Regions from separate parts of the Streptomyces sp. P6-2-1 genome, predicted to be linked through region 2. Evidence: riboswitches for the same ligand, from Rfam matches in the RefSeq annotation. Region 2 holds a riboswitch; each other region holds the start of a gene.
What was found. Region 2 has a riboswitch for cyclic di-AMP ahead of ACQYWQ_RS27055 (M23 family metallopeptidase). Riboswitches for the same ligand answer to the same signal wherever they lie in the genome.

Region 1 (8,489 bases), 3.7 Mb from region 2:
TCGACCAGTTCGCCCGTACTCACTTGCAGATCCACCCGGTGAACCGACACACCCGACGAGGACGCCGTGGGCTTCCCGTCCCCATCACCGCCACCCCCACCCCCGCACGCCGTGGCGAGCAAGCAGAGCGACCCCGCGACAACCATGCCCCTGACGCGGCGACCACTCATACGCCCCACTCCCCGAAATCGACTGCCGGCCACGCGCACCACCACCACCCGCGACCCCGACCGACGCCCCGCACGCAGGCGCCGACACGGACGATACCCACCCCTCACGAACCGGAACAGCCCTGCCCTCCCAGCCCAGTTCGACGACATCGCACACGGCTCACGCGACAAGCACCGGCGCCCGTCCCCCAGGAATCGCGGGCCGCCCGCTGAGCCAACGCCGCCGGACGGGCCAGGACGACACCCGGCATCGCGGCAGCGTGTCCCGCTCCGCGACGCGCCCGCCACGCCCACCCTGCCGCGCACACCCACGCCCACGCCACGCGCACGCCCACGCGCGAGGTTTCTCGCGCGTCCCCCTACTCCCCCACCACGCTCCAGGCGATCCCGTCCAGGATGTCGTGCTCGCTCACGATCAGCCGGTCCGCCCCGACGCGTCGCATGATCGCCCGTAGGATCAGCGTGCCCGAGGTGATCACGTCCACCCTGCCGGGGTGCATGACCGGGATCGCGGCGCGGGTGGCGTGCGTCGAGGTGAGGAAGCGGGTGGTCAGGTCCTCCACCGCCTCCCGGGTCAGGGTGCTGTGGTGGATCGCCGAGGAGTCGTAGGCGGGAAGGTGCAGAGCCGCGCCTGCCAGCGTGGTCACCGTGCCCGCCAGGCCGACCAGGGTGGATGCCTCCGCGAAGGGGACCTCGGACCGCGCCTCGTCCAGGGCCGCGTCGATGTCCTTCTCGATCGCCGCGACGCGGTCCGCCGGTGGCGGGTCGATGAGGGTGCCGTCCTCCGTCGTCAGGTGGCGCTCCGTCATGCGGACGCAGCCGATGTCGACCGAGCGGGAAGCGCGGGGGGTCTTGTCGCCGAGGACGAACTCCGTCGAGCCGCCGCCGATGTCCACGACCAGGTACGTGTCTTCGCCCAGTTCGCGGGTCGCGCCCGTGAAGGAGAGGCGGGCCTCCTCGGCGCCGGTGATCACTTCCGGCTCCACGCCGAGAATTCCTCGCACGCCGTTCACGAAGTCCTCGCGGTTCGAGGCGTCCCGCGAGGCCGACGTCGCGACGAAGCGGACGTTGCCCGCGGGGACCTCGTGCGCCGCGATCGCCTCGGCGTACTGGCGGCAGGCCGCGAAGGTGCGCTCCAGGGCCTCGGGCGCCAGGCGCCCCGTACGGTCCACGCCCTGGCCCAGGCGGACGATCTCCATGCGGCGGTCGAGGTCCACGAGCGAGCCGGTCGCCGGGTCCACGTCCGCGATGAGCAGGCGGATCGAGTTGGTGCCGCAGTCCACGGCTGCCACGCGGGTCACTTCGTGTCCTCCTGGGTGCGGAGTTCCGAGCACGGCTTCTTCCGCCACCACTCAGGGAGCATCGCGAGCGCCTCGTCCCCGAGCGGGTTCACGCCCGGGCCCGCGGCGAGCGAGTGCGCGACGAGGACGTGCAGGCACTTGACGCGGTCGGGCATCCCGCCCGCGCTCGGGAAGCCGGTCAGCTCCTCGATCGCGTCGCGGCGCTCGATGTAGTCCTCGTGCGCGGCGCGGTAGGCGGCGGCGAGTTCGGGGTCGCGGCCCAGACGCTCGGTCATCTCCTTCATGACCCCGTTCGCCTCCAGCGTGCCGATCGCGGACGCCGCGCGCGGGCACGTCAGGTAGTAGAGCGTCGGGAAGGGGGTGCCGTCGGGCAGGCGCGGGGCGGTCTCGACGACGTCGGGCTCCCCGCAGGGGCAGCGGTGCGCGATGGCGCGCAGGCCGCGCGGCGGCCGGCCGAGCTGGAGCCTGAAGACCTCGACATCGGCCTCGGTGGGCGCGGTGGGCGCGGTGGTCGGCGGGGGCGTGTGCATGCGGGGCTCTCGATCGGGGACGCGGGTCGGGTACGTACGGCCGTGCCGGTGCGTACGCGGGTACGGGCTTCCAGTATCCCCGTACGGGCGAGGTGCCGGCCCGCCGCCCGCTTCGCCGCGGCGCCACCGCTCCCGCCGCCCGCTCCCGCCGCCCGCCTCCGCCGCCCGCTTCAGCGCAGCGCGGCCGCGCGGTCCGCCTCGTCGACGCCGCCGAGGAGGTTGGTGTACCAGGGGCGGGTGGCGGCGGCGTCCTGCGGCGCGGGCCCGGCGCTCGCGGCGCCGGGGACGAGAGCGGTGTAGCCGGTCTCGCCGGGCAGGACGTAGTGGAGGCGCTCGCGGATGCGCTGGCGGGCGAAGGCGGGGTCCTGCCAGCGGGCCTTCTCGTCGCGCAGCCGCTCGACGTCCTTCTGGTGGGTGCTCAGCTCACGCCGGAGGTCGGCGATCTCGTCGCGCTGGGCGATGTACTGCCGCATCGGGTACGCGAGCGCGACGATCAGCGCGCACAGGACGAGGACGAGGATCGCGGCGCGCCCGGTGAGGCGGGAGCGGCGGGCCTGGCGGCGGGACTGGGAGCGGTAGACGCGGGCCGCCGTCTGCTCGCCGAGAACGCGCAGGCGGGTCGCGGTCGAGAAGCGCTCGCCGTCGTTCTTCCGTGCCATGACGGATCTCCCCCCTCGTGCGGGTCTCGCGCGCCGTGCGCACAGGCGTACGGCACACACGCGTACGCCCCCGCACACGGTACGGGACCGGGTGCGGGGGCGTGCGGAGGCTCAGCCCTTCGTACGGGCCGGGGGTGCCGGCCCCTCGTACGGGCCCGGGTGTCAGCCCTTGAAGCGCGGGAACGCCGAGCGGCCCGCGTACACCGCCGCGTCGTCGAGGATCTCCTCGATGCGCAGCAGCTGGTTGTACTTGGCGACGCGCTCGGAGCGGGCCGGGGCGCCGCTCTTGATCTGGCCGCAGTTGGTGGCGACGGCGAGGTCGGCGATGGTGACGTCCTCGGTCTCGCCGGAGCGGTGGGACATCATGCACTTGAAACCGTTGCGCTGGGCCAGCTCGACGGCGTCCAGCGTCTCGGTGAGCGAGCCGATCTGGTTGACCTTGACGAGCAGGGCGTTCGCGGACTTCTCGTCGATGCCGCGCTGGAGGCGCTCCGGGTTGGTGACGAAGAGGTCGTCGCCGACGAGCTGGACCTTGTCGCCGAGGCGCTCGGTCACGGTGGCCCAGCCCTCCCAGTCGTCCTCGAAGAGCGGGTCCTCGATGGAGACGAGCGGGTAGGCGCCGACCAGCTCCTCGTAGTACGAGGTCATCTCGGCGGCGGTGCGGTCCTGGCCCTCGAAGCGGTACTTGCCGTCCTTGTAGAACTCGGAGGCGGCGCAGTCGAGCGCGAGCGCGACATCGCGGCCGGGCACGTAACCGGCCTCCTTGATCGCCTCGACGATGAGGTCGAGCGCGGCGCGGTTCGAGTCGAGGTTCGGAGCGAAGCCGCCCTCGTCGCCGAGGCCGGTGGACAGGCCGCGCTCCTTGAGCACCTTCTTGAGCGTGTGGTAGACCTCGGCGCCCCAGCGGACGGCCTCGGAGAACGACTCGGCGCCGATCGGCGCGATCATGAACTCCTGGATGTCCACGTTGGAGTCGGCGTGCGAACCACCGTTGAGGATGTTCATCATCGGCACCGGGAGCAGGTGCGCGTTGGGGCCGCCGAGGTAGCGGAAGAGCGGGAGGTCGCTGGCCTCGGAGGCGGCGTGCGCGACGGCGAGCGAGACGCCGAGGATGGCGTTGGCGCCGAGCGAGGACTTGTCGGGCGTGGCGTCGAGGTCGGACATCGCCTGGTCGATCAGGCGCTGCTCGGTCGCGTCGTAGCCGACCAGCTCCGGGCCGATCTGCTCGATGACGGCGAGGACGGCCTTCTCGACGCCCTTGCCCTGGTAACGGTTGGCGTCCCCGTCACGCAGTTCGATGGCTTCGAAGGCACCGGTGGACGCACCGGAGGGCACGGCGGCACGGCCTGTGCTGCCGTCGTCGAGGCCGACCTCGACCTCGACCGTGGGGTTGCCTCGGGAGTCCAGGATTTCCCGGGCTACGACGACGTCGATGGACGGCACGAGCATCTCCTTCTGGGATGTGGAGCAGGTCTGCGGGGGCCCTTGCGGGGGCTTCCGCTGCATGAGCCTAACCGGCCGGGGGGCCGGGGTCGGCCGACGCCCGGGACTCGGCCGCAATCCGTGGGACGTACCGGGTGAAGGGGGTGAAACGGGCGGGCGGATCGGGGCCGATCGGGGCATCTGAGCCGAGGGGGTGACAGGTGAGCCGAGCTGGTGAGCGGGGGTGCGCGCGGGTGAGAGGGCGGGGCGCGGGCCGGAGGGCGGGCGCACGGGCGGGCCGGTGACGGAACCGGGCGGGCGGGCCCGTACGGGCAGCCCCGCCACGCACGGGAAGCCCCGCCGCGCACGGGCGAACCCCCGCCACGCACGGGAAGCCCCGTCCTGCCCGCGCACGGGAAAAGCCCCGCCCCGCCGCGTACGGGGGAGAACGCGGCGGGGCGGGGCGGTCCCGCGAGGGGGACGAGGGGTCCCCCTGGGGGTCAGCTGAGGTGGAGCTGCTGGCCCGGGTAGATGAGGTCGGCGTCCTTGACGATGTCCTTGTTCAGCTCGAAGAGCTTGGTCCAGCCGCCCGAGACGTGGTGCTTGTAGGCGATCTCGCTGAGGCTGTCGCCCTTGACGACCTTGTACTCGCCGTCGCCCTTGGCGACGGTGATGCCGGTGTCGGTCTTGACCGTGCCGGTGGTCGACTTCGGGGTGGTGTGCTGCTGCGGGGCCTGGCGCTGCTGGCTGCGCGAGGCGCTCTGGTCGCCGGAGGAACGCTCCTGCGACTGCTGCTGGCCGCTGTTGCTGTTGCCGCCGCCCGGGTTCACGTTCGGCGAGACGCCGTCGTTGCTGAGGTTGCCGGCACCGGCGCAGGACCAGGCGCCCGGGCCCTGCATGGCGAGCAGGCGCTCGGCGGTGGCGATCTGCTGGTCCTTGGTGGCCAGGTCGGCGCGCGGGGCGTACTGGGTGCCGCCGGCGGCGGCCCAGGAGGACTGGCTGAACTGGAGGCCACCGTAGTAGCCGTTGCCCGTGTTGATGGACCAGTTGCCGCCGGACTCGCACTGGGCGACAGCGTCCCAGGTGGAGGTCGATGCGGCGGAGGCGCTGCCGGTCGCCATCAGCGGGACGGCGATCGCGGCACCGGTGACACCGGCGAACGCGACGATTCGGGTGGTACGACGGCGACGGTGCTTGGCCTTGCCGGAAAACAGCATGGAGGGTCTCCTCACCGACGCCTGCGAGGTGAGCTGTCGGGTTCGGGCCTGTGAGTTGCCCGGCCGGACGGCGGCTGCCGCCCGGCTTCACCCCTAGCCCCGGACCGGCGCCCGGTCTCCCGGGCACCGGCTGGGACGCAAACCTTGGGTCCCCCGCTCCTGCCTTCGGCGCGTGACGCGACGACTGTCCCGAAACGGGCGCCGGCAGGATTCGGCGTGACGACCGTCGGGGCCTCCCGGTGGGGAAGCGAGCACGACGTTAAGCAAGAAATCAGCGGAACTTCAAAGACGATCAGGGCGGTTGAGACTCATGTCTCACTTGACCTCTACCGGACAATAACGGACAGACATGGTCAACCGCTTGTCCGGTTATCGCCCTGAATCCGCACCAAGATCCAGGCTCTGGCCAGGGAGAATGAGGTCCGGGTCGACACCGATGATCTTCTTGTTCTGCTCGTAGAGCCCGGTCCAGCCGTCGGCGAGCTTGTGCGCCTCGGCGATGCTCCAGAGATTGTCCCCTTCGCGCACCTTGTACGAGTCCGTCTTGTCCGCCCCGTCCGCACCCTTCTGACCCTCCGTGTCCGTGGCCGCGTGGCGGCCGCCGGGGGCGGAGCGGTCGGCTCCGGAGTCGCGGTCGTCGCCGGGAGTGGCGGAGGTCTCGCCACCGGGGACGGTGGTCGACTCGGAGGGCGAGGCGGACGCGGAGGAGCCGGTGGCCCCGGAGGGGGTGCCGGAGGGCTCGGGCTTCGCGTGCTTGCCGCGGCTCTTGCCCGTACCGGCGTCCTTGCCGGTGGCGGCGTCCTTGCCGGTACCCGAGGGGCTCGCCGAGGCGTCGGCGGACGGGGTCCCGCCGGAGGCGTCGGCGTCCGGCGTCGTCGACGCGGAGGGATCGGCGCTCGCGGAGGGGGACGCACCCTCGTCCTTCTTGTCCGTCTTCTCCTTGTTGTCCGTCTTCTCCTTGTTGTCCGCCTTACCCGTCTCCTTGGCGCTCGCCGTGTCCTGCGGCGCGGGAGTGACGGGCGCCGGGGCCGCCTGGCCGTCCTGGACGGTGAGTCCCGCGGTCAGGGCGCAGCCGGGCCAGGCGGAGGGGCCCTGCGTCGCGAGGATGCGCTGCCCCACCTGTATCTGCTGGGCGGGCGTCGCCATGTCCGCGCGGGGTGCGAGGTCGAGGCCGCCGTTGGCCTCCCACTCGTCCTCGGAGAGCTGGAGACCGCCGTAGTAGTCGTTGCCGCTGTCGGCCGCCCAGTCGCCGCCCGTCTCGCACTCCACGAGACGGTCCCAGGGACCCTGGTCGGCGCTCGCGGTCCCCGCGCCGAGGAGGGGGATGGCGATGGCGGAGCCGGTGACCCCTGCCGCGACGACAAGGGCAGGGGCCTGGCGGGGGCGTCGGTGGCGACCGTTCCCGGAGAGCATGCGGTGCCTTTCGCAAGCAGCTGAGGGGGTCAGCTGGTGAGACAGATGATCCGGACGTGAACGTAGCGGGATTCGAACGCCCGTCACAAGTCGATGCAGCCTCGATCACGCAAAGATCACATTATTGACGCGTGTTCAGTTCACGAGTGCTCATATCCCTGCACAGAGGGGGTGAAACGGACGGGAAGGGTGCGGAGCCCGCGCATGATGAGGCCGCCGCGCCAGCGCAGTTGTCCCGGGTCCTCGTCGAGCGCGAGGTCGGGGAGGCGCGTGAAGAGGCGCGCGAGCGCGGTCTTTCCCTCCAGGCGGGCGAGTGGGGCGCCGAGGCAGTAGTGGATGCCGTGGCCGTAGCCGAGGTGCTGGTTGTCGCGGCGGGTGAGGTCGAGCGTGGCGGGCTCGGGGAAGCGGGCCGGGTCGTGGTCGGCGGCGGCGAGGACGACGAGGACGGGGTCGCCGGTGCGGATGCGGCGGCCCGCGAGGTCGAAGGGCTCGGTGGCGTAGCGCCAGGTGGCGAGTTCGACGGGGCCGTCGAAGCGGAGGAGTTCTTCGATGCCGGTGCTGAGGAGGGCCTCGCCGTGGTCGGGGGCGCTGGTGAGGGCTGTTCGCAGCAGGGCGCGCTGGTCCGGGTGCTGGAGGAGCGCGAACGTACCGTTCCCGATCAGGTTGACGGTCGTCTCGAAACCGGCGAAGAGAAGGATGAAGGCCATCGCCGCCGCTTCGTTCTCGGTGAGGTGCTCGCCGTCGTCCACGGCCTGGATGAGGGCCGAGATGAGGTCGTCGCCGAGGTCGCGGCGTTTCCTGTGGATGAGTTCGGCGAGGTAGCCGCGCATCCTGCCGACCGCGCGGCCCACTCCCCCGCGCGGGCCCTGCCCGTGCCGGATCATCATGCCCGCCCAGTCGCGGAAGTCGTCCTGGTCCTCGCGCGGGACGCCGAGGAGGTCGCAGATCGCGTAGATGGGGAGCGGGAAGGCGAACTCGTGGATGAGGTCCGCGCTGCCGCGCGCGGCGAAGCCGTCGATGAGCTGGTCGGTCAGCTCGGCGACGCGCGGCGCGAAGGCGGCGACGCGGCGGGGCGTGAACGCCTTCGAGACGAGGCGGCGCAGGCGGGTGTGGTCGGGCGGGTCGATGTTGAGCAGGTGGGTCATCAGCTCGGCCTTGCGCTCCCCGGGAATCCCGGTCTTCCCGCGTGCCCCCGCGCCCTCCGCGTGGTGCGCCGGGTTCTTCGAGAGCCGGGGCTCCGCGAGCGCGCGCCGCGCGTCCTCGTACCGCGTCACGAGCCACGCTTCCACGCCGCTCGGCAATCGCGTCCACGCGACGGGCTCGTGCGCGCGCAGCCAGGCGTAGGAGGGGTACGGGTCGGCGGCGAAGGCGCGCGAGAAGAGCGGGGGAGCCTGCGGCTCGGGGGCGTCTGCGGGGAGGAGGGCGTGGGGGCACGGCATACCGAGACGGTAGCGAAGGCCCCAGCCGCCCTTGCGGGGCCTCCGCCCGGGGGCCCCGCCCCTCGGTCGGCGCGGGGGCCCGGGCGCGCGGCGTCCGTACCAGCCTGCCGCGCACCCGTCCCGCGTCCCTCTCCGCGTGCGCCACGGCCGCGGCGGCGAGGGGCGGGCTCGCGCGGACGACGGGGGAGGTCTCCCCGCGCCGCCGCCGCGAAGAGACCGCCCCGTACCGTGCGCAGGGCTTCGGGGGCGCTCGTGGCGAGGCTCGGGGTGGAGAAGGCCGGTGACTTCTGGAAGGCCGCCATCAGGTCGTACCGGAGTCGGCGGGCGCCTGCCGCCGA
Region 2 (8,489 bases):
CGACCAGGGGCAGGACTACCTCGACATGCTCGCGGGTTTCGGGGTCATGGGGCTCGGCCGCCACCACCCCGTCGTCCGCCAGGCGCTGCACGACGTGCTCGACGCCCAGCTCGCCGACCTCACCCGCTTCGACTGCCAGCCACTGCCCGGGCTGCTCGCCGAGAAGCTGCTGAGTCACAGCCCGCACCTGGACCGGGTCTTCTTCGGCAACAGCGGGACCGAGGCCGTCGAGACGGCGCTCAAGTTCGCTCGCTTCGCGACCGGCCGCAAGCGCGTCCTCTTCTACGACCACGCCTTCCACGGCCTCACCACGGGTTCGCTCTCGGTCAACGGCGAGAAGGGCTTCCGCGAGGGCTTCGCGCCGCTGCTCCCGGACACGGCGCTCCCCGTCGGGGACCTCTCGGCGCTGGAGCGCGAGCTGCGCAAGGGCGACGTGGCCGGGCTCATCATCGAGCCGATCCAGGGCAAGGGCGTGACCGAGACCCCGCCCGGCTACCTCAAGGCCGCGCAGGACCTGCTGCGCAAGCACAAGGCGCTGCTCATCGCCGACGAGGTGCAGACCGGTCTCGGGCGCACCGGGGACTTCTACGCCTACCAGCACGAGGAGGGCGTCGAACCCGACCTCGTGTGCGTCGCGAAGTCGCTCTCGGGCGGCTACGTGCCGGTGAGCGCGACGCTCGGCAAGGAGTGGATCTTCAAGAAGGTCTACTCCTCGATGGACCGTGTCCTCGTCCACTCCGCGAGCTTCGGCGCCAACGCGCAGGCGATGGCCGCGGGTCTCGCCGTGCTGCACGTCATGGAGGACGAGAACATCGTCGCGAACGCGCGCCGCACGGGGGACTACCTCAAGCAGCGCCTGACCGACCTGATCCCGAAGTACGAGATGCTCGCCGACGTCCGCGGACGCGGCCTCATGATCGGCATCGAGTTCGGCCGCCCCGACTCGCTCAAGCTGCGCAGCCGCTGGGCGATGCTCCAGGCCGCGCGCAAGGGCCTGTTCGCGCAGATGGTCGTGGTGCCGCTGCTCCAGAAGCACCGCATTCTCACGCAGGTCTCCGGGGACCACCTCGAAGTCATCAAGCTCATCCCGCCGCTCGTGATCGACGAGAAGGACGCGGACCGCTTCGTGGACGCCTTCACCGCGGTCATGGACGACGCGCACAACGGCGGGCTCATGGGCGATTTCGCGAAGAACATCGTGAAGCAGGCGGTGGCCCACCGCTGAGCACGGCGCCGCCGAGCGCTTTTGCCTCTCGGGCAAGAAATTTGCCCGAGAGGCATGACGGTGGCTGAATGGAGGCATGAGCACCGAGCCCGGGGGCCCGCCCGAAGAACTCGCCGTCGCCCCGCACCTGCGGGAACTGCGCCGCCGCGCGGGCCTCACCCTGGAGGCCGCGGCCAAGGCCGCGAATCTCTCCCCGGCCCACCTCTCCCGCCTGGAGACCGGCCGCAGGCAGCCGAGCCTGCCGATGCTGCTCGCACTGGCCCGTACCTACGGTACGACGGTCTCCGAACTCCTCGGCGAGACCCCCGCGGGACCCGGATCGGTCGTGCGCGCGGGCGCGATGGAACCCACCGACGCGGGCGGCTGGACGTACTGGCAGGCCGGCGGCCCGGGCCGCGCGATGCAGGCGCTGCGCGTACGGGTCCCGTACGGCAGTCAGGGCGACATCGTGCGCGTGCACCCGGGCGAGGAGTGGCTGCACGTCCTGACCGGACGCCTGCGGCTGCGCCTCGGCGACAGCGCGCACCTGCTCGGACCGGGTGACAGCGCCCACTTCGACTCGCTCACCCCGCACCGCATCGCCGCCGCCGACCCGGACGGCACGGTGCTCCTCTTCGTCCACACGCTCTTGCAGAGCCCGCACGGCGCGCTCTGCCTCGGCGACGTCCACCCAGGAGGCGCGTAATGCCAGAGAACGACAGCGGGGTCAGGCCGGAGACCGGCGGCGGGGTGCTGCCGGAGGGCGACAGCGGGGTCGGGCCGGAGGGCGGCGGCGAAGAGGCCGCGCCGGGCGAGAACGGCACCATCCGCCGTTTCGTCGAGGACAAGATCCCCACCGGCCTGTGGGTCCGCGTCTTCGTCTACGTCGTCGCGGCGCACGGCGTCGCCGCCTTCCTCTACCTGCTCTTCGTGCTGGGCGCGAAGAACCAGTGAGGGAGGCGGGCGGTGCGCCCCCCGGCGGGGACGCACCCCGTTGTTCTGTGTCCGCCTACTCCACGAGCCGCTCCCGGAGCCGCTCGCGCAGGGCGTCGTCGAGGCCCAGGACCTCGCCGAAGTAGCGGTCCCTGCCGCCCCAGTGCGTGTCGATCGTCTCGAAGGCCGCGCGCAGGTAGCTCGCCCGGGCGGCGAAGAGCGGGTCGAGGAGTTCGGCGACCTCGGGGGTCGTCGGCGGGGCGGCGTCCTTGCCGCGCGAGACGCGGTAGCGGCGGTGGCGCGCGTTCGACTTGAGGTAGTCCTCCTCGATCGCCTCCTCCTCGACGCCCACGGCGAGCAGCACGAGCGCGATCGAGGTGCCCGCCCTGTCCTTGCCCGCCGCGCAGTGCAGCAGCGCGGGCACGCTGTCCTCGGCGAGCGCCCGCAGCAGCCGCCCGTGCTCGGCGGTGCGCTCCTTGATCAGCTGCCGGTAACTCGCCTCCATACGGGCCTCGGCGCGTCCCTCGCCGAGCGCGGCCCGCAGCTGGTCCACCTCGCCGTCGCGCACGATCCGCCAGAACTCCGCGCCCTCCGCCGGGTCGTTGAGCGGCAGGTGCACGTTGCGCACGCCGGGCAGGTCGACGTCGGGGCCTTCGAGGGCGCGGTCGGCGGCGTTGCGGAAGTCGAAGACCGAGTGGAGGCCGAGCCCCGAGAGAAAGACGGTGTCCTCCGGGGTCGCATGGGCGAGGTGGCCGCTGCGGAAGAGGACGCCGCCGCGGGTGCGGCGGCCGTCGTGCGTGGGCAGCCCGCCCACGTCGCGGAAGTTGCGGACGGCGCTCAGCACGGGCTCTTCCGGCCCTGCCTGCGCGGTGACGACGGGCTCGGGCGCGGTCCCCGGGGACGGCTGCGTCACGGGACTCCTTCCGGTGGGCCGCCGGCGCGGCTCGTCGGCGGGCTCGCGGTGCCGAGACTGGCACGGACCGCGGGGCCCGGCAAGGTACCGGAGCCGCGGAGAACGCCGAGGTGAGCAGCGTCATAGCGGTGACGGACGGTGCCGGGAGGGGGCCGCGGGCCGGGCGGGCCGTTTCCGCAGCGAGCGCTGTACGTCCGGTTCTGTCCGTATCGGGTCGTTTCTACGGAGAGTGACGGAAATCCGCGCAATGGATCACTAAATGTGATGTGCACCGCAAAGGGGCTGCTTGTCCGGCGTGTCGCGTTGCCTTTACGGTCGCCACCAGTCCGGTCGGAACGCCGAATCCTGCCGCCGCCCCGGACTCTCACGCTCACTCACACCCGTACCGGCAGGAGCGGGGGACCCGCACGCTTCACGCCGTCCCTGGTCCCCGTGGGACGGCTCGGGGTGAAGTCGCCGCGCGCGCCGCGCCGGTGGCCGGGCAGCTCCAGCCCGAACCCGACAGCTCACCCCGCAGGCGACGGAGAAGGAACCCGCATGTCCGCCACGGCCAACCGCCGCTCGTTCACCCGTCGCCTCGCGCTGCTCGGCACCACCGGTGCCGCAGCCGTGGCACTCCCGCTCACCGCCATCGGCGGGGCCCACGCCGCGAGCCCCGCGAAGGACACCACCTACACCGTCAAGGCCGGTGACACGCTCATCAAGATCGCCAAGAAGGAGAAGGTCTCCGGCGGCTGGAAGAAGCTCTACGAGCAGAACAAGGGCACCATCGGCGCCAACCCGGGCATCATCAAGCCCGGTTCGAAGCTCGTCGTGAAGAAGGCGGCCGCCCCGGCCCCCGCCGCCAAGAAGGCGACCGAGGGCACCGGCTGGACCGCGCCCGTCGACGGCGTCAAGGGCGGCGGCTACGGCCGCAACGGCAGCCTGTGGTCGCACGGCCACACCGGCGCCGACTTCCCGTGAACACCGGCACCCCGATCAAGGCCGTCGCCTCCGGCACGGTCATCACGGCGGGCTGGGGCGGCGCCTACGGCAACCAGATCGTCATCAAGCACGCCGACGGGCACTACAGCCAGTACGCCCACCTCTCGGCGTTCAAGGTCTCGGCCGGCCAGAGCGTCACCGAGGGCCAGCAGATCGCCCTCTCCGGCGCGACCGGCAACGTGACCGGGCCGCACCTGCACTTCGAGATCCGCACCGGCCCCGCGTACGGGAGCGACATCAACCCGCTCACCTTCCTCGCGCAGCACGGCGTCAACGCCTGAGCCGCACCCGCGCGAACCGTGGCGGCCCGCCCCTTGCCCAAGGGGCGGGCCGCCACGGCCGTTTCGGGACACGACCCCCAAGGAGTCCTGTTTATTCCATAGTTGGGTCTTTCTTGACCGGTGGTCTTTCTCACTCCGTGTCACCCCCTCCCTACGGTGGCGTAAGTATGGTGTAAAGGTGAAGGATGCCGAGGTGGCACGAGAAGCGAGGATTCCCAGCAGCAAGGCCCTCCCCGTCGAGGGCACCGTGACGTCCTACGTGGCCGTGGGCGACAGCTTCACCGAGGGCGTCGGCGACCCCGGGCCCGACGGGCTCTTCACCGGCTGGGCCGACCGCCTCGCCGTCCAGCTCGCCGACCGGCTCCCCGAGCGCTCCGCCTTCCGCTACGCCAACCTCGCCGTACGCGGCAAGCTCCTCGACCAGATCGCCGAGGACCAGGTGCCCCGCGCGGCCGCGCTCGCCCCCGACCTCGTCTCCTTCGTCGCGGGCGGCAACGACGTCCTGCGCCCCGGCACCGACCCCGACGACCTCGCCGAACGCTTCGAGAAGGCCGTCGGGACGCTCTCCGCCGCCGCGGGCACCGTCATGATCGCGACCGGCTTCGACACGCGTGACACGCCTGTCCTGCGCCACCTGCGGGGCAAGATCGCCACGTACAACGCGCACGTACGCGCCGTCGCCGACCGCCACGGCTGCCTCGTCCTGGACCTGTGGGCCCTGCGCTCGGTCCGCGACCGCCGCGCCTGGGACAGCGACAGGCTCCACCTCGGCCCCGAGGGCCACACCCGCGTCGCCCTGCGCGCGGCCCAGCTGCTCGGCCTCGACGTTCCCGCCGACCCCGAGCAGCCCTGGCCCCCGCTGCGCCCGCGCGGCACCTTCGAGGAGCGCCGCGACGACATCGCCTGGGCCCGCGAGTACCTCGTCCCCTGGATCGGCCGCCGCCTGCGCGGCGAGTCGTCGGGCGACCACGTCCACGCCAAGCGCCCGGACCTGCTCCCGCTGTAGCCGGGGACGGGGCCCTTTTCCGCCGGCGGGGCGGGCCCCCGGACCCTCCGGCGGATACGCGAGCGAGCCCGGCCGCATCCGTGCCCTCCGGCGGAACGAAATCCAGCCCCTCCGGCGTTTGAGGAGCGGGGGCTCGGGGGCGGAGCCCCCGCAAGGCCCACCCGGCGGGCGCCGAGCCACGACACCGGCCGAGTATTGACACGTACCGCCCCGGAATCCCGCACCCGAGGAGACACCCGTGCCCCCCACCCGCCGCTTTCCCACGCCGCTGGCCTTCGGGGCCGACCCGAGCGGCGCCCGCATGGCCCGTATCCGCCGCTCCCCGCACTTCGACCCCGCCAAGGGCGTCTTCACCAACCCGGAGGGCCCCGCGGGCGAGACGACGGGCGGCGCCCCCACGCCGGACCGCAAGGAACTCCTCCGTACCTACTTCCGCTCCGAGGACCGCGCCCGCCGCGCCCCCTCGGGCGTCCTCCCCGTGCACCCCACGAGCCTCGCCGACCTCGCGCGCCCCCCGCGCGGCGGCCTGCGCGTCACCTGGGCGGGGCACTCCTCGGTGCTCACCGAGATCGACGGCGCCCGCATCCTCTTCGACCCGGTGTGGGGCGAGCGCTGCTCCCCCTTCTCCTTCGCCGGGCCCAAGCGCCTGCACCCCGCCCCCTTCCCGCTCGCCGCGCTCGACCGCGTCGACGCCGTGGTCATCTCGCACGACCACTACGACCACCTCGACCTGCCCTCGATCCGCGCGCTCGCCGCGCGCGGCACGACCTTCGTCGTCCCGCTCGGCATCGGCGCCCATCTGGAGCGCTGGGGCGTGCCCGACGCGCTCGTACGGGAGCTGGACTGGCACGAGTCGACGGAGCTGGCCGGGGTGCGGCTGACCGCGACGCCCGCCCGGCACTTCTGCGGCCGCGGCCTGCGCAACACGCAGCACACGCTGTGGGCCTCGTGGGTCGTCGCCGGGTCCGAGCACCGTGTCTTCCACAGCGGGGACACCGGTTACTTCCCCGGCTTCGCCGACATCGGCCGCGCGCACGGCCCCTTCGACGTCACGATGATCCAGCTCGGTGCCTACAGCGAGTACTGGCCCGACATCCACATGACCCCCGCCGAGGCGCTGCGCGCCCACGGGGACCTGGGCGGCGGCGTCCTCCTGCCGATCCACTGGGGCACCTTCAACCTCGCGCCGCACCCGTGGGCCGAGCCCGCCGAGTGGACGAAGGACCTCGGTGACGCCTCCGGCTCCCGTATCGCCTTCCCGCGCCCGGGCCAGCCCTTCGAGCCCGCGGGCGAGCTGCCCGCCGAGCCGTGGTGGCGTGCCGTCTCGCTCCCGCTCAGGCGGCACTGGGAGACCTCCGTACCCGTCGACGCCGCCCCGCGCACCGACGGCGAGCCGACGCAGGGCCCGCCGCTCGGCCTCGCCGCCGACCGGTGAGCACGGCCCCTGCCCCGCGTCCCGGTGCGGCCCCGCTTCCGGGCGCCGTCCCCGCCGAGGGCGACGCCTTTCGCGGCGACTGCCCGGGACGCACGGTCCTCGACCACGTGACGAGCCGGTGGGGCGTGCTCATCCTCGCCTCGCTGCGGGCGGGCCCGCTGCGCTTCTACGAACTGCGGGACCGCATCGGCGGCATCAGCGAGAAGATGCTCTCGCAGAACCTCCGCGTCCTCGGCCGCGACGGCCTCGTGGACCGTGAGGTGGAGCCCGTCGTGCCGCCGAAGGTGAGCTACGCCCTGACCCCGCTCGGCGCGGAACTCGCCGTCCCGTTGCAGAGCCTCGTCGACTGGATCGCCACCCGTACCCCGGACATCGTGACCGCCCAGCGGTGCCACGACGCGGGGGCGGGGGAGCACTGAGGGAGACAGGGGACTGTGAGGTGCGTCACGCCCTCCCCGTCCCCTGATTCCCTCGCCAGCGCGCCTACGCCGGGGGAGGGGGCTTACCTGTAGGTAGGGGCTTACCCGGGGTGAGCCCGCAGCTCTACCGTCCTTCGCGTGAACGAGATCACTGCCGACATCTGGACGGACGTCGTCTGCCCCTGGTGCTTCATCGGGAAGCGCCGCTTCGAGCGGGCGCTCGCCGCCCTGGACGCGCCGGAGCGGGTACGGGTCCGCTGGCGGAGCTTCGAACTCGACCCCGCCGCCCTCCGCGTCACCGACGAGACCATCCCCGCGCGCATGTGGCGACGGCAGGGCATCCGGCCCGACGAGGCCGCGCGACTGCTCGCCGGGGTGAGCGCGCAGGCCGCGGCCGAGGGGCTCACGTACCGCCTCGACCGGGCCCGCCCCTGCAACACCTTCGACGCCCACCGCCTCGTCCACCACGCGGCGGATGCCGGGCTCGCCGAGCCCTTCCAGGAACGCCTGATGCGCGCCTACACCGCCGAGGGCGCCTCGGTGGGCGACCACGCGACGCTCCTGACCCTCGCCGGGGAGGCGGGCCTCGCCGCCGGTCCCGCCGCCGCGGTACTCGCGGGCGGCGCGTACGCGCAGGACGTACGCGCCGACGAGGAGCTGGCCGCGCGGCTCGGCGTCGGCGGGGTGCCCGCCTTCGTCATCGCGGGACAGCCACCGCTCGCGGGCGCCCAGCCCACCACCGTCCTCGCCGCGCTCCTGCGCCGCGCCGGACTCTGAACGGCGGGCCCCACCGCGTTCCCCCCCGCCCGTGGTGCCGCGCCCCGCCGCCCCGCCCCGCCGTACTCCCGCCGACCGGCATGCCCGCGCTCTCTTCGCGCCGCTCCCTCGCTCCTCCCACCGGTTGGTTCCTCCCGAGAAAGCACTCCCATGCCCTTGACCCGTCCTTCCGCCCCGCGACCCGGCCTCGTCCTCCTCGTGTGCTGCCTCGCGCAGTTCCTCGTCACGCTCAGCGTGGCCATCGTCAATGTGGCGCTGCCCGACATCCAGCGCGGGCTCGGCTTCAGCGCCGAGAGCCTGCAATGGGTCGTCAACGCCTACACGGTGACCTTCGCCGGTTTCCTGCTCCTCGGCGGCCGGATCGCCGATCTCCTCGGGCGGCGCAGGGTCTTCCTCGCGGGGGTCGTCCTCTTCGCCCTCGCGAGCCTGGTGGGCGGACTGAGCCAGAATGCGGGGACCCTCGTCGCCGCGCGGGCCGCCCAGGGTCTCGCCGCCGCCGTGATCGCGCCCACGACGCTCGCCGTGCTCGGCACGAGC
Region 3 (3,644 bases), 5.9 Mb from region 2:
CCGGTGGTGAGGGCCGCCGGGCCGGGTCACACCGGCTTCACCCAGCGCCGCCACCGCTCCTCGCGTACGTACCCCGCCGCGCCCCACGTGCCGTGCGCGCGCGTATTCTCCTCCAGGACCATCGCGTCGACGCGGCGGCCGCCGAGCGCGGCGAAACGGTCCTCCATCGCGGCGAGGAGGGCCCTCGCGACGCCCTGGTGGCGGTGCGCGGGATGGACGGCGAGACGGTACGCGGAGCAGCGCCAGCCGTCGAAGCCCGCGATCACCGTGCCGACGAGCGCGCCACCGCGCTCGGCCAGGAGCAGCGCCTCGGGGTCGCGTGCGAGGAGCCGCCCGACACCGGCGGGATCGTCGCTGATGCTCGTCCCTTCGGCGGCCTCGCGCCAGAAGGCGAGGACGGAGGCGATGTCGGCGGGCTCGGCGTGGCGTATGCGCAGGTCGTCAGGTGCGGTCATGGGAGCAGCCAAGCAGGCGGTACGTGCCCGGGGCACCGCGATTTCGCGATGCGGACGCTCCGCCCCGCACCCCCGGAATCCGCTCGGCCGTAGCAGGCTTCACCGCTTCGGGCGACAGTGGCGCACAGTCCCCGGAGTGCGCCCCGTGCGGGTGGCAGGCTGTCGCGAACCACCGACCCGGAGCGCCGTGCGGGCGCCCGGTGGAAAGGGGCAGGTCGTCATGGCCGATCACCAGGAAGCCTCCGTCACGCTGCCGAGCGAGGCCGCGTCGGTCCCCGAGGCGCGCGCGTTCGTCGGCGGGGTCCTCGCGGAGTGGGGGCTGCCCGCGCGGGACGACATGGCCGCGTCGGTGGGCCTGATCGTCTCCGAACTGGTCACCAACGCCGTCCTGCACACCGGCGGGCAGTCCCCGTTCTTCACCGTCACCGTCTCGCTCGACCGCGACGAACTCCTCCGCGTCGGCGTCACCGACTCGCACCCGCGCCCTCCGCGCCGCCTCCCCGCCGCCGTACGGCAGGACAACGGGCGCGGCCTCGCGATCATCCGCTACCTCACGGCGGAGACCGGCGGCAGGCTCTCGGTGGTGCCGACACCGCAGGGCGGCAAGACCGTCCTGGTCGCCCTGCCCTGGCGGCCCGCGCGCGCGGGTGCCGTGCCGGAGGAGGGTGCCGTACCGGAGGGCTGAGGCCGCGCCACGGCACCCACGCGCCCGGCCCCTTACCGCACGCGTCCGTACGCGACCTGTTTCGACCAGATCTTTTCGAGCTTGACCACATCTCCCGTCTTGGGGGCGTGCCAGATCTTGTTGCCCCCGGCGTAGATGCCCACGTGGTAGACACTGCCACCGGAGCGGAAGAACACCAGGTCGCCCTTGGTGCGCTTGCCCGCCGATACGTGCCGGGTCTTGTTGTACTGCGCCTGGGCGGTGCGGGGCAGGGACTTGCCCGCCTTCTTGAACGAATAGAGCGTCAGGCCCGAGCAGTCGAAGCGGCGCGGGCCCGCCGCGCCCCAGCTGTAGGGGGCGCCCTTCTTGGACGCCGCGACCTTCAGCGCCTTCGTGGGGACCCGGACGGCCGCCGAGGCGTCGCCGGATGCGCCGGGGACGAGGACGGTGCCGCCGACGGCGGCGAGGGTGAGGACCGATACCGCGCCGGTCCTGGAGAGCAGGACGGGAACTCGATTGCGCACCAGCATGCGTAACCCTTCGTCAACCGCCTGTGAAGGGTGACCTGTCGGGTTCGGACTGGCGAAGATGCCCGGCCGCTCACGCGGCTTCACCCCAAGGACCGGTGCCCGTTGCCGGGCCCGACCCGCCGTGCTCGGGTCCTCCACTCCCGCCGATCCACTCGGTGTCGACCTGGCGTCCGGACGGCGGCGGGACTCGGCGTCCGCCCGGACCGCCCCGCCGCTGCGGCGGGGGCTTGTCGTCGGGAGCGATCTTGACGCACGACACCGCCGGATTCCGAATGAAAACAGGCTTATGTGAGCTTAGTCACCCGTATGGCGATTGGGTGGCGAAAGGCCGTCAAGTGCGGCTCCTCTCACGGAGGACGAGTCCCCGACCAGCGCGAACGCCGTGCGCGGCAAGCGGATCGCGGACCACCGGGGCAACCGGGGGCGGCGTGACGCCGACTCCGGCGTACGTCATTGGGGGGTCCTCCGTTCGGCGGCCGCGCGTCGCACTCCGGACACGCGTGGTCGCGGAACGCATGCGGGGGGAGGGTGAGGAAGGCGAATGCGCCGTCCGGCGCGGACTTCACGCCCCGCCTGCACGCCGCGACATGCCCGCGCGGGGCGCGGTCCGGGGCGTGTGCGGGAGCGCGTGCGAGCGGGGGAGGCGTGCGGGCGCGCGTGCGAGCGGGGGAGGCGTGCGGGAGCGCGTGCGCACGTGCGTTGGCGTCCGGGGCGCGGGACACGGGGCGGAGTGCGGGATGGGTGCGGGACGCGGGACATGCGATGCGGGATGCAGGCTGCGGGGCGGCGGAAGGGCGGGCTCCGCTCAGCGCTCCTGGCCGCCGCCCTCCTCGCTCCCGCCGCCCGCCCCGGCCTCTTCGGGTGGCGGCATCGCGACCCGCCCCGCCCGGCGTTCCCCGTCCAGGACGCGCAAGGCCCGTTCCAGCGTGGCCCGGTGGAGTTCGGTCTCGCCGCGCGCGTGCATGAGCGCCAGCGCGTCCCGCAGCCGCGTCACCTCGGCGACGAGCGCCTGGGCGGCGCGCAGGGCCGCGTACGTGTCGTCGCCGCGCGCGGGGTTGACCCGGCCGAGCAGCTCGGCGGTCGCGAGGTAGTGGTCGATGAGCGCGCCTTCGGCGCGGGTCAGCGCGGGCAGCGGCGGGAGTTCGGGCGGGGGCACGCGCTCACCTCGGCCCGGGGTGTGGGGTGCGGCGGTCCGCGAGGGCGTCGACGATCCCGTACCGCACCGCTTCCGCCGCCGTCAGTACGAGGTCGCGCTCCATGTCGCCGTGCACCTCGGCCTCCGTCCGTCCGGCGGCCGCCGCGAGCAGCCGCTCCGTCGTCCGTCGCTCGCGCGCCAACTCATCGGCCCACACGGCGAGATCGCTCGGCTGCCCGCGCATCGCCTCGGGCAACTCGGGCTGCCGCAGCACGATCCGCGCCCCGGGCAGGGCCGCGCGCTTGCCCGGGGCCCCGGCGGCGAGCAGGACGGCGCCGACCGAGACCGCCTGTCCGAGGCAGTACGTCGCCACGTCGCACGACAGGTGCCGCACCGTGTCGTGGACGGCGGTCAGCGCCGTGAAACTGCCGCCGGGGCAATTGAGGTAGAGGGAGATGTCCTGATCCGGGGCCGCGTGTTCGAGGTGCATGAGCTGTACCGCCAGGTCCGCTGCCGCCGTGTCGTCGAGCGGCGTGCCGAGGAACACGATCCGACCTTCCAGGAGCCGGGAGTACGGGTCAAGAGTGCGTGTCCCGTAGCTGGTGCGCTCGGTGAACTCGGGGAGCACGTGACGGGCGAGAGGGGACAGGTCGGTGGGCTGCAAGGCGGGGTCTCCAGGGAGGCGGAACGCGCGGATGGAGGGGACGGGGCGGACGGGGCGGACGCGGGGAGGCGCGAACGGCGCGGACGGTGCGGACGGTGCGGACGGACGTACGGACCGGGAAGACCGTACGAGTTGTACGTCCTGTAAATTCTGTACAGAACGTACGTGAGTCTGTGTCAGCTACGGGGCTCGCGCA
Region 4 (8,489 bases), 2.7 Mb from region 2:
CGAGCGGAACCGGGGCCTGGCGACCGCGCGCACGATGAGCTTCTTCCGGCTCGTCGAGGCGCGGGCGCACGCGCGGGCCAAGGACGCCCCGGCGGCCTCGGCGGCGCTGCGGGCAGCGGAGAGCTGGCTGGAGCGGGCGCGGCCAGGGGACGAGGACCCGGCCTGGCTCGGCTTCTACGGCGAGGACCGTTTCGCCGCGGACGCCGCGGAGTGCTACCGCGACCTCAAGCACCCGCGCCAGGTGCGCCGCTTCACCGAGCAGGCGCTGTCGCGGCCGACGGAGGAGTACGTGCGCTCGCACGGCCTGCGGCTCGTGGTCTCGGCGGTCGCGGAGCTGGAGTCCGGGAATCTCGACGCGGCGTGCGAGCAGGGCTCGCGGGCGGTCGAGGTCGCCGGGCGGATCTCCTCGGCGCGGACGAAGGAGTACGTGAAGGACCTGCTGCGGAAGCTGGAGCCGTACGGGGACGAGCCGCGCGTCGCGGAACTGCGGGAGCGTGCGAAGCCGCTCCTTGTGGCGCCGGCGTAGAGGGGGCAGGGGGCAGGCGCGGCCACCCGTCCCGTAGGGACCCCGTACGGGACCTCCGTAGGGGACCTCCGTACCGGACGGGCGGCCGCGCGGCCGCGAGCGGAGCCACCGTTGTGTGGTCGGACCATTCCCCCGTACGGGCGCAAGCCGCCTGGAGTGCGGGAGGGATACTCGGCGTGTCGTTGTCCACAGCCTGTGGACAACGACACGCCCCTTTGCCGCTCACCCCTTCCGCCGCCTCGCTCGCCCCGCCCCGGCCCCCTCCGCCCGCCGTCATCCGCCGCCCCGGTTCCGTAGAATCGACGGCATTGTGTCCGAGCACCCCACCTCTCCCGCGCCGACCGCGAGCCCTACGGCCGCCGAGTCCGCCGCCCCCGCGTCCGCTCCCGTGAATCCCGCCGCCGTGAGTCCCGCCGCCGCGCGCCCCGAGCCGGAGGCGCTGCCGCCGCGCACCCGGGCGCAGGGACGGATGTTCGTCGAGGGAGTGGGCCCCGCCGCCGACCCCTCGCGGGCCCTCAACGAGCGACGCATCAAGAGCTTCACCCCGCGCCGCAGTCGCGTCACGACCGCGCAGGCCGAACACCTGCGGCAGCACTGGTCGCGCTGGGGCCTGGACGTGGACGGGCGCGAGATTCTCGACGTCAAGGCCCTCTTCGGCGGGCTTCCCGTGGTCCTGGAGATCGGTTTCGGCATGGGCGAGACGACCGCCAAGATGGCGGCCGCCGATCCCGCGACGGGCATCCTCGCCGTCGACGTGCACACTCCGGGACAGGGGCAACTGCTCGGTCTCACTGCGGGGGCAGGCCTGGAGAACGTACGGGTCGCGAACGGCGACGCGGTGGTCCTGCTCCGTGACATGCTGCCCGCTGCCTCGCTCGCCGGGATACGCGTCTACTTCCCCGACCCGTGGCCCAAGACCCGGCACCACAAGCGCCGCATCATCCAGCCGCACTTCCTCGACCTGGCCGCGAGCCGCATGGCAGAGGGCGCGGTGTTGCACTGCGCGACCGACTGGGAGCCGTACGCGGAGCACATGCTGGAGGTGCTGAGCGCGCACCCCGCCTTCGACAACACCGCCCCGGGTGGCGGCTTCGCCGCGCGCCCCGCCTTCCGGCCCGAGACGCGTTTCGAGGGTCAGGGGCTGCGGAAGGGGCACGTCGTGCACGATCTCCTCTTCCGCCGCAACGCGTACGAGGTGGCGGAGCCCGACCGGGTGGGGGCGGGGCCAGCGGTGAGGTGAACCTCGGCGCGGGGTGATCCCGAGGTTCGCCCAAGGGCAGCGGACCCGGACCCACTGCCCCCGGGCCGCCGAACAGGCGTTCCGGGTCCGGCTGTCGGTGCGAGTCGTTAAGGTCGGAGGCGTGAACTCTCCGCCTGCCCCGGCCGCACCGCAGGGGTTTCTGACGCCGCGACGGCCGCGCTGGTGGCGACGCCGTGGTGTCCGTCTCACCGGCCTCGCCGTGCTGCTCGCGCTGTGCGGCCTCGTGATGCTGGGGCTGGTACGGGAGGAGACCGGGACCGAGGCGTTCTTCGTGGGCCTCGGCCTCGCGGTACTGCCCGCGCCCGCGGTGGTGCTCGCCTTCCGCTGGCTGGGCCGCGCACATCCCCTCCCCTGGCGCACGCACGCCTTCGTCCTCGCCTGGGGTGCCTGCGCGGGGGCCCTCATCGCGCTCGTGACGAACAGCTTCGCGGCCGTGTGGCTCGCGGACATCTGGTCACGCCCGGTCGACCCGAACACCGTCGCCGCGCTCGCCGTCGCACCCGTCGTCGAAGAGAGCGTGAAGGCCACCGCGCTGCTGCTCGTCCTGGTCTTCCGCGGCCGCCTGATACGCGGGCCCGTCGACGCGGTGGTCCTCACGGGCCTCACGGCGACGGGCTTCGCCTTCACCGAGAACATCCTCTACCTCGCCAAAGCCTTCGGCTCGGACCGCGACGAGGGCACAGGCGCCGCCGTCACCGTCGCCACCTTCTTCGTCCGCGCGGTCTTCTCGCCCTTCGCGCACCCGCTCTTCACCTGCATGACAGGGCTCGGCGCGGGCCTCGCGCTGCTGAGCAGGCGCCGCGTGGGCCGTGTGCTGCTGCCGGTCGCGGGCCTGCTGCTCGCGATGGCCATGCACGCGGCGTGGAACGGCTCGACGGTCTTCGGCCCGCTCGGTTTCCTGGTCGTGTACGTGACGCTCATGATCCCGGCGCTCGGGTTCACCGTGTGGCTCGTGCTGTGGCACCGGCAGCGCGAACTGCGCACGGTGCGCGAGACACTGCCCCGGTACGCGCTCGCGGGCTGGCTCTCGCCGTACGAACCCCTCGCGCTCGGCTCGCTGCGTTCCCGCCGCGTCGCCGCCGAGTTCGCCTCGTACCACGGGGTACGTGCCGACGCGCGGCGCCTGCGTACGTACGCGGCCGCCGCGACGCGCCTCGCGCTGCTGCGCTCCGACGCCGAACGCGGCCGTCGTACGCCGGACTTCGCGCGCCGCGAGCGCGCACTCCTCGACCATCTGTGGCAGGACCGCGCGCTCGCCCGCCCGGCCTTCGCCCACTCCTGGCGGCTCGTCCCGCCCCGCGCCCCGCACCTCCTCCCCGCGCAACCTGCCCGCGCGGCGGCCCCCGGCGGCTGGTACGCGCCTCCGCAGTGGTGGCCGCGGACACCACCACCCGGGCAGGGCCACGGGTACGGGCAGGGAGCCGGACACGGGGCACCACCACCGTATGGTCGGACCTTTCCGCCGTACGGCCACAGCACGGCCACGTACGGTCCGACCGGCCCCATGTCTCACCCGCACGCCACCGCCCCCGCCGGGACTCCGACGGGGGCGGGAGGGACGGGGCAGCCCTCCGGGGGCGGCACATACCGCGACCCCTGGGTGCCACCACCGGCCCAGAGGCGGCAAGAGCCGCTCAGGCGGAGGCAGTGGTGAGCTTGTCCAGCTCGGCCTGGGTGAGGGTCAGGTCGGCGAGGGCGACGAGGGCCTTGAGCTGCTCGGGGGTACGGGCGCTGGCGATCGGCGCGACGACGGTCGGCCGTGAGGCGAGCCAGGCGAGCGCGACGGTGGCGATTTCAGCGCCGTGCGCCTCGGCGACCTCGTCGAGCGCCGCGAGCACCTTGCGGCCCCGCTCCGTTTCGAGGTGCTTGCCCGCGCCTTCGGCGCGGACGCTGTCGACGGTGGTGCCCGGACGGTACTTGCCCGTCAGGAAGCCCGCCGCCAGGCCGTAGTACGGCACTGCCGCGAGACCACCGCGGCCGGCGATGTCCTGGAGGGAGCCCTCGTAGGTGTCGCGCGAGACGAGGTTGTACTGCGGCTGAAGCGCGACGTACTTCGCGACGCCCTCGCGGTCGGAGAAGTCGAGCGCCTCCTGAAGCCGCTCCGGGGAGATGTTCGACGCGGCGATGGCCCGGATCTTGCCCGCCCGCACCAGCTCGTCGAGCGCCGTCAGGAACTCCCCGACCTCGACCGACTCGTCGTCGTAGTGCGTGTAGTAGAGGTCGATGTAGTCGCTCTGGAGGCGGCGCAGGGAGTCCTCCACGGCGGCCTTGACCGTCGCGGCACGCAGCCCCTTGTGCGCGGGCAGCGCGCCGCCCTTCGTCGCGATGACGACCTCGGAGCGGTTGCCGCGCGCCTTCATCCACTCGCCGATGATGCGCTCGGACTCGCCGCCCTCGTTGCCCGGCACCCAGTGGCTGTAGGCATCGGCGGTGTCGACGAAGTTGCCGCCGGCCTGCGTGTAGCCGTCGAGGACGGCGAAGGAGGTGTCACGGTCGGCCGACCAGCCGAAGACGTTGCCACCGAGGGAGAGGGGGAAGACCTCGATGTCGGAAGCACCGAGGGAGCGGAGAGAAGTCATGAGGCCATTCAACGCCTGAAGGCGCCAGGAAATTCCCGGCGCGACGGACGGTGCCCGCCGCGCCGGGAAATGTCAGCGAACTGCCGGTCGAGCGTCAGGGAACTGCCGGTCAGGCGGCAGTGAACTGCCATTCCCCTGCCAAGGAACTGCCAGTCGTACGTCAGGGGACTGCCGAGCGCCCTCGCGGCTCAGGGCTGCTGGCCGTGGTCCTGGAGCCACGGCAGCGGGTCGACCGCCGCGCCTCCCGCCGGGTGGACCTCCAGGTGGAGGTGGGGCCCTGTCACGTTGCCGGTCGCTCCGACGCGGCCGATGACCTCACCCGTCGTCACCTTCTGACCGACACTGACCGAGATCGACGACTGGTGGCAGTACCACAGCTCCGTACCGTCGTCGAGGACGAGCACGGTGCGGTAGCCGTACGCGCCCGACCAGCCCGCCTCCTGGACGGTCGCCGTGTGGATCGCCTTGAGCGGCGTACCGGTCGGCGCGGCGAAGTCGAGCCCCGTGTGGTGCCCGGACGACCACATCGAGCCGCCGTCGCCGAAGTGCGAGGTGAGGGTGTAGGAGGCGACCGGGAGGGTGTAGCTGCGGGCGAGTTCCGCGAGGCGCTCCGCCTCGGCCTTCGCCTTCGCCTCGGCCTTCGCCTCGGCCTCCGCCTTGGCCTTCGCCGCCGCTTCCTTCTTCGCCTGCTCGTCGGCTGCCTTCTTCTGTGCCTGCGCGGCGTTGTCGGCCGCGGTCTGCGCCGCGACCGCCTCGGCCTGCTCGCGGGCGGCACGGTCCGCGCTGTCGGCCTGGTTCTCGGCCTGCGCGAGGATACGGGCGCGCAGTGCCTCGCCCGCGTCGGTCGTGCCCTGCTCGCGGTCGGTGTCGGTGAGCCCGGCGTTGGTGAGTGGCGCCGCGGCCGGGTTCGCGGCGAGCTGCTCGGGGGTGTCGCCCTTGGCGTCCGCGACGAGCGAGCCGATTCCCGGAAGTGACTCGGCGTCGGGCAGAACCTGCTTGAGCTGCCCGGTCACCTCCGTGACCTTGTCCGGCAGCGAGAGCTTGACCGGCGGCTTCTCCTGCGCCGATGCGATACCCCCCGCGCCGACCGCGGCAAGCACACCGACCCCGAGGACCGTCGAGCTGCGGGCGAGTCCGCCCCGCTGCTTGGCGACACGGTGCCGACCACGCACGGACCCGAGTGAGTCCTCGGTCGGGTTCCACTCGCCGACCGGTTCCTCAGCACCCTCGCCGTACCCGCCGAAACCGGCCGAGCCCGGGTAGACGTCCGCCGGGGCGGGGTGGCCCGCGGGGTGCGCGTACGCGGCAGGGGCGGGGGCGGCGTCGGTCCCGTACGACGGAGCGGGAGCGGACCCGTACGACTGCGGGGGGACGGACCCGTACGACGGAGTGGGGACGGCGGCCCCGTACGGCGCGCCGGAAGTGTGTGCCGGGGGCTGGGCCGGCAGGGAACCGCCGGGAGTGAGCGTGCCGGTGGGGAAGGCGCTGGGGCCGGGGGCAGGCGGGTTGGACGCCACGAAGGCGACTCTCCTTTCCTTCCTTCTCGCCTACCGGGTTAGCTGACGGGTTCGGAGCAGGAAGGTCTCCTACGGGCACCCGAGCGGGCACCCGATTCACCCCGGAGGAGTGGTTCCCCGGTTCCCTCGCGGGATTCGGCGCACGCGCGCGGAGCCGACGCTCTCGCCGACTGGGACGACCGCGCTGCGTTATCGAACGTTAATAGACCGGCGGGGGTGATTCCAAGCCGTTCCCGATGATCCTTTACGGTCACCACCAGCGGCTAAACGGACATGTAGCGAGCGATCCGGACGAGTTGACCCGCTCATCCTCCAGGCTGTGAACCTGATGGTGCGTCAGTTGTTATCGAATGACTCACGCGGGGTGACAGGCCCCTGCCCCCCGCTCGCACCGCCCACTCCGCCCACTCCGCCCACTCCGCCCGCTCCGCCCGCGTCGCTCGCACTGGTCGCCCCGGCCGCGTCCGCCGCGCCAGGGGTCTGGGCCTCGGCCTCGGGGCGGCGGACGGCGAGCAGGGCCATGTCGTCCGTCGTGGCGCCACCGGTGTACCGCCTGACCTCCTCCGTGAGTGTGGTCAGGAGGGCGCGCGGGTGCGGGAAGACGCGGCCGCTGAGGCGCGCGACGGGGTCGTAGAAGCGACCGCGCGCGTCGCGGGCCTCGGAGAGACCATCGGTGTAGAGGAGGAGGGTCGCGCCGGGCGGGAAGTCGATGATCTCGGCGCGGTCGGGCCAGGCGCCGAGTTCGCCCATGCCGAGCGGGAGGGCGTGCTCGCCGGGGGTCAGGACGTGGAGCCGGCCGTCGCGTTCGAGGAGCAACGGTTCGGTGTGGCCGCGGTTGACGAGCCGCAGTTCGGCGGCGCCGCGCGGGACCTCGGCGAGTACGGCGGTCGTGAAGCCCTCGAAGGCGTCGAGCGCGCGGCGCCGCAGACCCTCGCGGGCGAGCGCGCGTTCGAGCCGCTGCGCGACGCCCTCGACCGTCGGCTCCTGCTCCGCGGCCTCGCGAAAGGCCCCGATGACGACGGAGACCGCCTCGACCGCGCCGAGCCCCTTGCCGCGCACGTCCCCGAGCACCATCCGGACGCCGTACGGGGTGTCCTGCACCGCGTAGAGGTCGCCGCCGATGAAGGCGTCGGCCTCGGCGGCCTCGTACTGCGCGGCGACGTCGAGCCCGCCGATCCGCTCGGCCGGGACGGGCAGCACGGCGCGTTGCGCGACGGCTGCGACGTTCTGCATCGAGGCGAGGCGACGGTCGCCGCGGCGGATGAGGGCATTGATCAGCACGGCGAGCGCGGCGACAGTGAGCACCGTGGTCAGCTCGATGAGGAAGGCCCCGGTGGGCAACCGGCCCCGAATGACCTCCAAGAGGATCTCCCCGAGCGCCGCGAGCCCGCCGACCCCCGCGGTGACCCGCGACGAGGCGAAGGGTGCGGCGACGAGCGGCCCGGCGGCGAAGAACGGCGCCCCGGTGAACGTCGCGGGCGCGAACAACCCGAAGACGAATCCGGAAGCCACCAGCACCAGCGGCAACACCCGTACCACCACGCGCACCCAGGCCTCCCGCCGCGCCCACGCGGCGGCGAGCTGAGCATGCTGCCGCGGACGACGCCGGGGCGGCGGCGGAACGGGCTTGTAGTCCTGGCGGGGCGGGGTGTCCCAGGAGGTGGGCGAGGTGGCGGGCGTGGGGTCGGTGGGGTCGGTGGGAGCTGGGGCTCCGGGGGGCGCGGGGTCGGCATCGGCGTCGGGAGAGGCATCGGGGGACGGCTGGGTGTCGGCGGCGTCGGCGGGGGCCGGCACGTCGGTGGGCGAGGGCCCGGGGCCGCGTGGTGCGGAGGGAGGCGAGTCGGAGCCGGTACGGGCGGGAGGCGCCCCCTCCGTACCGGTACGGGGCGAGGCCGCCGCCTTCGGGTCCGGGCGAGCGGGGTCCGTCCCCGGAGCCGTCTCGTCAGGCCCCGCGTGCTCCTGGGCGGTCCCGCCGGGGTCCGCGTGCTCCTGGGCGGTTCCGCCGGGCCCGGGCCCGGTGCGCTCCGGCGTACTCGGCTGGGGGCGGGCCGTCTGGGGCGAGCCAGGCGTGGGGTGTTCGGGGCGTGGCGGATTGTCGCCCTCGGCCGGCCCCGTTCCTCGCTGCCCCAAGGCTCGCCTCCCGCTGGCCGTGCGCGCGCCCGCGCCCCTTGTACGTACGTACTGCTTCCAGGGTCGCGCCGGGCGGGAGGTGCCGCGACTCGGGGACGGCCGGGCGGGGCGTCGTCCTACGGCATGCCGAAGGCCCCGGCGCCTTGGGGGCGCCGGGGCCTTCGTGCTGAGTAGCGGGGACAGGATTTGAACCTGCGACCTCTGGGTTATGAGCCCAGCGAGCTACCGAGCTGCTCCACCCCGCGTCGGTAAACACAACTCTACACCCTTCCCGGGGTGCTCCGCGCCACCGTTGTTCACAGGGGCACGAGGGTGATGTCCGTGGCCTTCACGCTCGCCCAGACGGGGGTCCCCTCGCGAAGGCCGAGGTCGGCGGCGGCCTCGGGGGTGATCTCGGCGATGAGCGCGGGGCAGTCGGGGCCGGAGAGCAGGACGCGGAGACGGCTGCCGAGGGCGGTGATCTCTGTGACGGCGCA

Region 1: it holds a riboswitch for cyclic di-AMP, as region 2 does, so the genes downstream of both, ACQYWQ_RS11755 (transglycosylase family protein) here and ACQYWQ_RS27055 (M23 family metallopeptidase) in region 2, are expected to answer to the same signal.
Region 3: it holds a riboswitch for cyclic di-AMP, as region 2 does, so the genes downstream of both, ACQYWQ_RS02160 (C40 family peptidase) here and ACQYWQ_RS27055 (M23 family metallopeptidase) in region 2, are expected to answer to the same signal.
Region 4: it holds a riboswitch for cyclic di-AMP, as region 2 does, so the genes downstream of both, ACQYWQ_RS16180 (M23 family metallopeptidase) here and ACQYWQ_RS27055 (M23 family metallopeptidase) in region 2, are expected to answer to the same signal.

The regions. Positions count from the first base shown of each region.
Region 1 is NZ_CP192513.1:2,713,720-2,722,208, forward strand. Features, by position in the region: gene ACQYWQ_RS11735 (exopolyphosphatase) at 530-1,471, opposite strand; gene ACQYWQ_RS11740 (DUF501 domain-containing protein) at 1,468-2,001, opposite strand; gene ACQYWQ_RS11745 (FtsB family cell division protein) at 2,172-2,660, opposite strand; gene eno (phosphopyruvate hydratase) at 2,823-4,109, opposite strand; gene ACQYWQ_RS11755 (transglycosylase family protein) at 4,583-5,299, opposite strand; cyclic di-AMP (ydaO/yuaA leader) riboswitch at 5,303-5,480, opposite strand; gene ACQYWQ_RS11760 (transglycosylase family protein) at 5,669-6,712, opposite strand; gene ACQYWQ_RS11765 (cytochrome P450 family protein) at 6,853-8,151, opposite strand.
Region 2 is NZ_CP192513.1:6,409,214-6,417,702, forward strand. Features, by position in the region: gene ACQYWQ_RS27035 (aspartate aminotransferase family protein) at 1-1,225, shown strand, start outside; gene ACQYWQ_RS27040 (helix-turn-helix domain-containing protein) at 1,302-1,910, shown strand; gene ACQYWQ_RS27045 (DUF6126 family protein) at 1,910-2,158, shown strand; gene ACQYWQ_RS27050 (tyrosine-protein phosphatase) at 2,214-3,050, opposite strand; cyclic di-AMP (ydaO/yuaA leader) riboswitch at 3,408-3,585, shown strand; partial or broken gene ACQYWQ_RS27055 (M23 family metallopeptidase) at 3,588-4,315, shown strand; gene ACQYWQ_RS27060 (SGNH/GDSL hydrolase family protein) at 4,509-5,321, shown strand; gene ACQYWQ_RS27065 (MBL fold metallo-hydrolase) at 5,623-6,756, shown strand; gene ACQYWQ_RS27070 (winged helix-turn-helix transcriptional regulator) at 6,753-7,175, shown strand; gene ACQYWQ_RS27075 (DsbA family oxidoreductase) at 7,314-7,952, shown strand; gene ACQYWQ_RS27080 (MFS transporter) at 8,103-8,489, shown strand, end outside.
Region 3 is NZ_CP192513.1:486,542-490,185, reverse strand. Features, by position in the region: gene ACQYWQ_RS02170 (GNAT family N-acetyltransferase) at 27-455, opposite strand; gene ACQYWQ_RS02165 (ATP-binding protein) at 676-1,140, shown strand; gene ACQYWQ_RS02160 (C40 family peptidase) at 1,173-1,649, opposite strand; cyclic di-AMP (ydaO/yuaA leader) riboswitch at 1,653-1,817, opposite strand; gene ACQYWQ_RS02155 (hypothetical protein) at 2,455-2,805, opposite strand; gene ACQYWQ_RS02150 (ATP-dependent Clp protease proteolytic subunit) at 2,810-3,448, opposite strand.
Region 4 is NZ_CP192513.1:3,746,989-3,755,477, reverse strand. Features, by position in the region: gene ACQYWQ_RS16200 (hypothetical protein) at 1-526, shown strand, start outside; gene trmB (tRNA (guanosine(46)-N7)-methyltransferase TrmB) at 837-1,766, shown strand; gene ACQYWQ_RS16190 (PrsW family intramembrane metalloprotease) at 1,987-3,441, shown strand; gene ACQYWQ_RS16185 (aldo/keto reductase) at 3,422-4,366, opposite strand; gene ACQYWQ_RS16180 (M23 family metallopeptidase) at 4,555-5,883, opposite strand; cyclic di-AMP (ydaO/yuaA leader) riboswitch at 5,896-6,034, opposite strand; gene ACQYWQ_RS16175 (PP2C family protein-serine/threonine phosphatase) at 6,220-7,425, opposite strand; tRNA gene ACQYWQ_RS16170 (tRNA-Met) at 8,185-8,258, opposite strand; gene ACQYWQ_RS16165 (ABC transporter permease) at 8,310-8,489, opposite strand, start outside.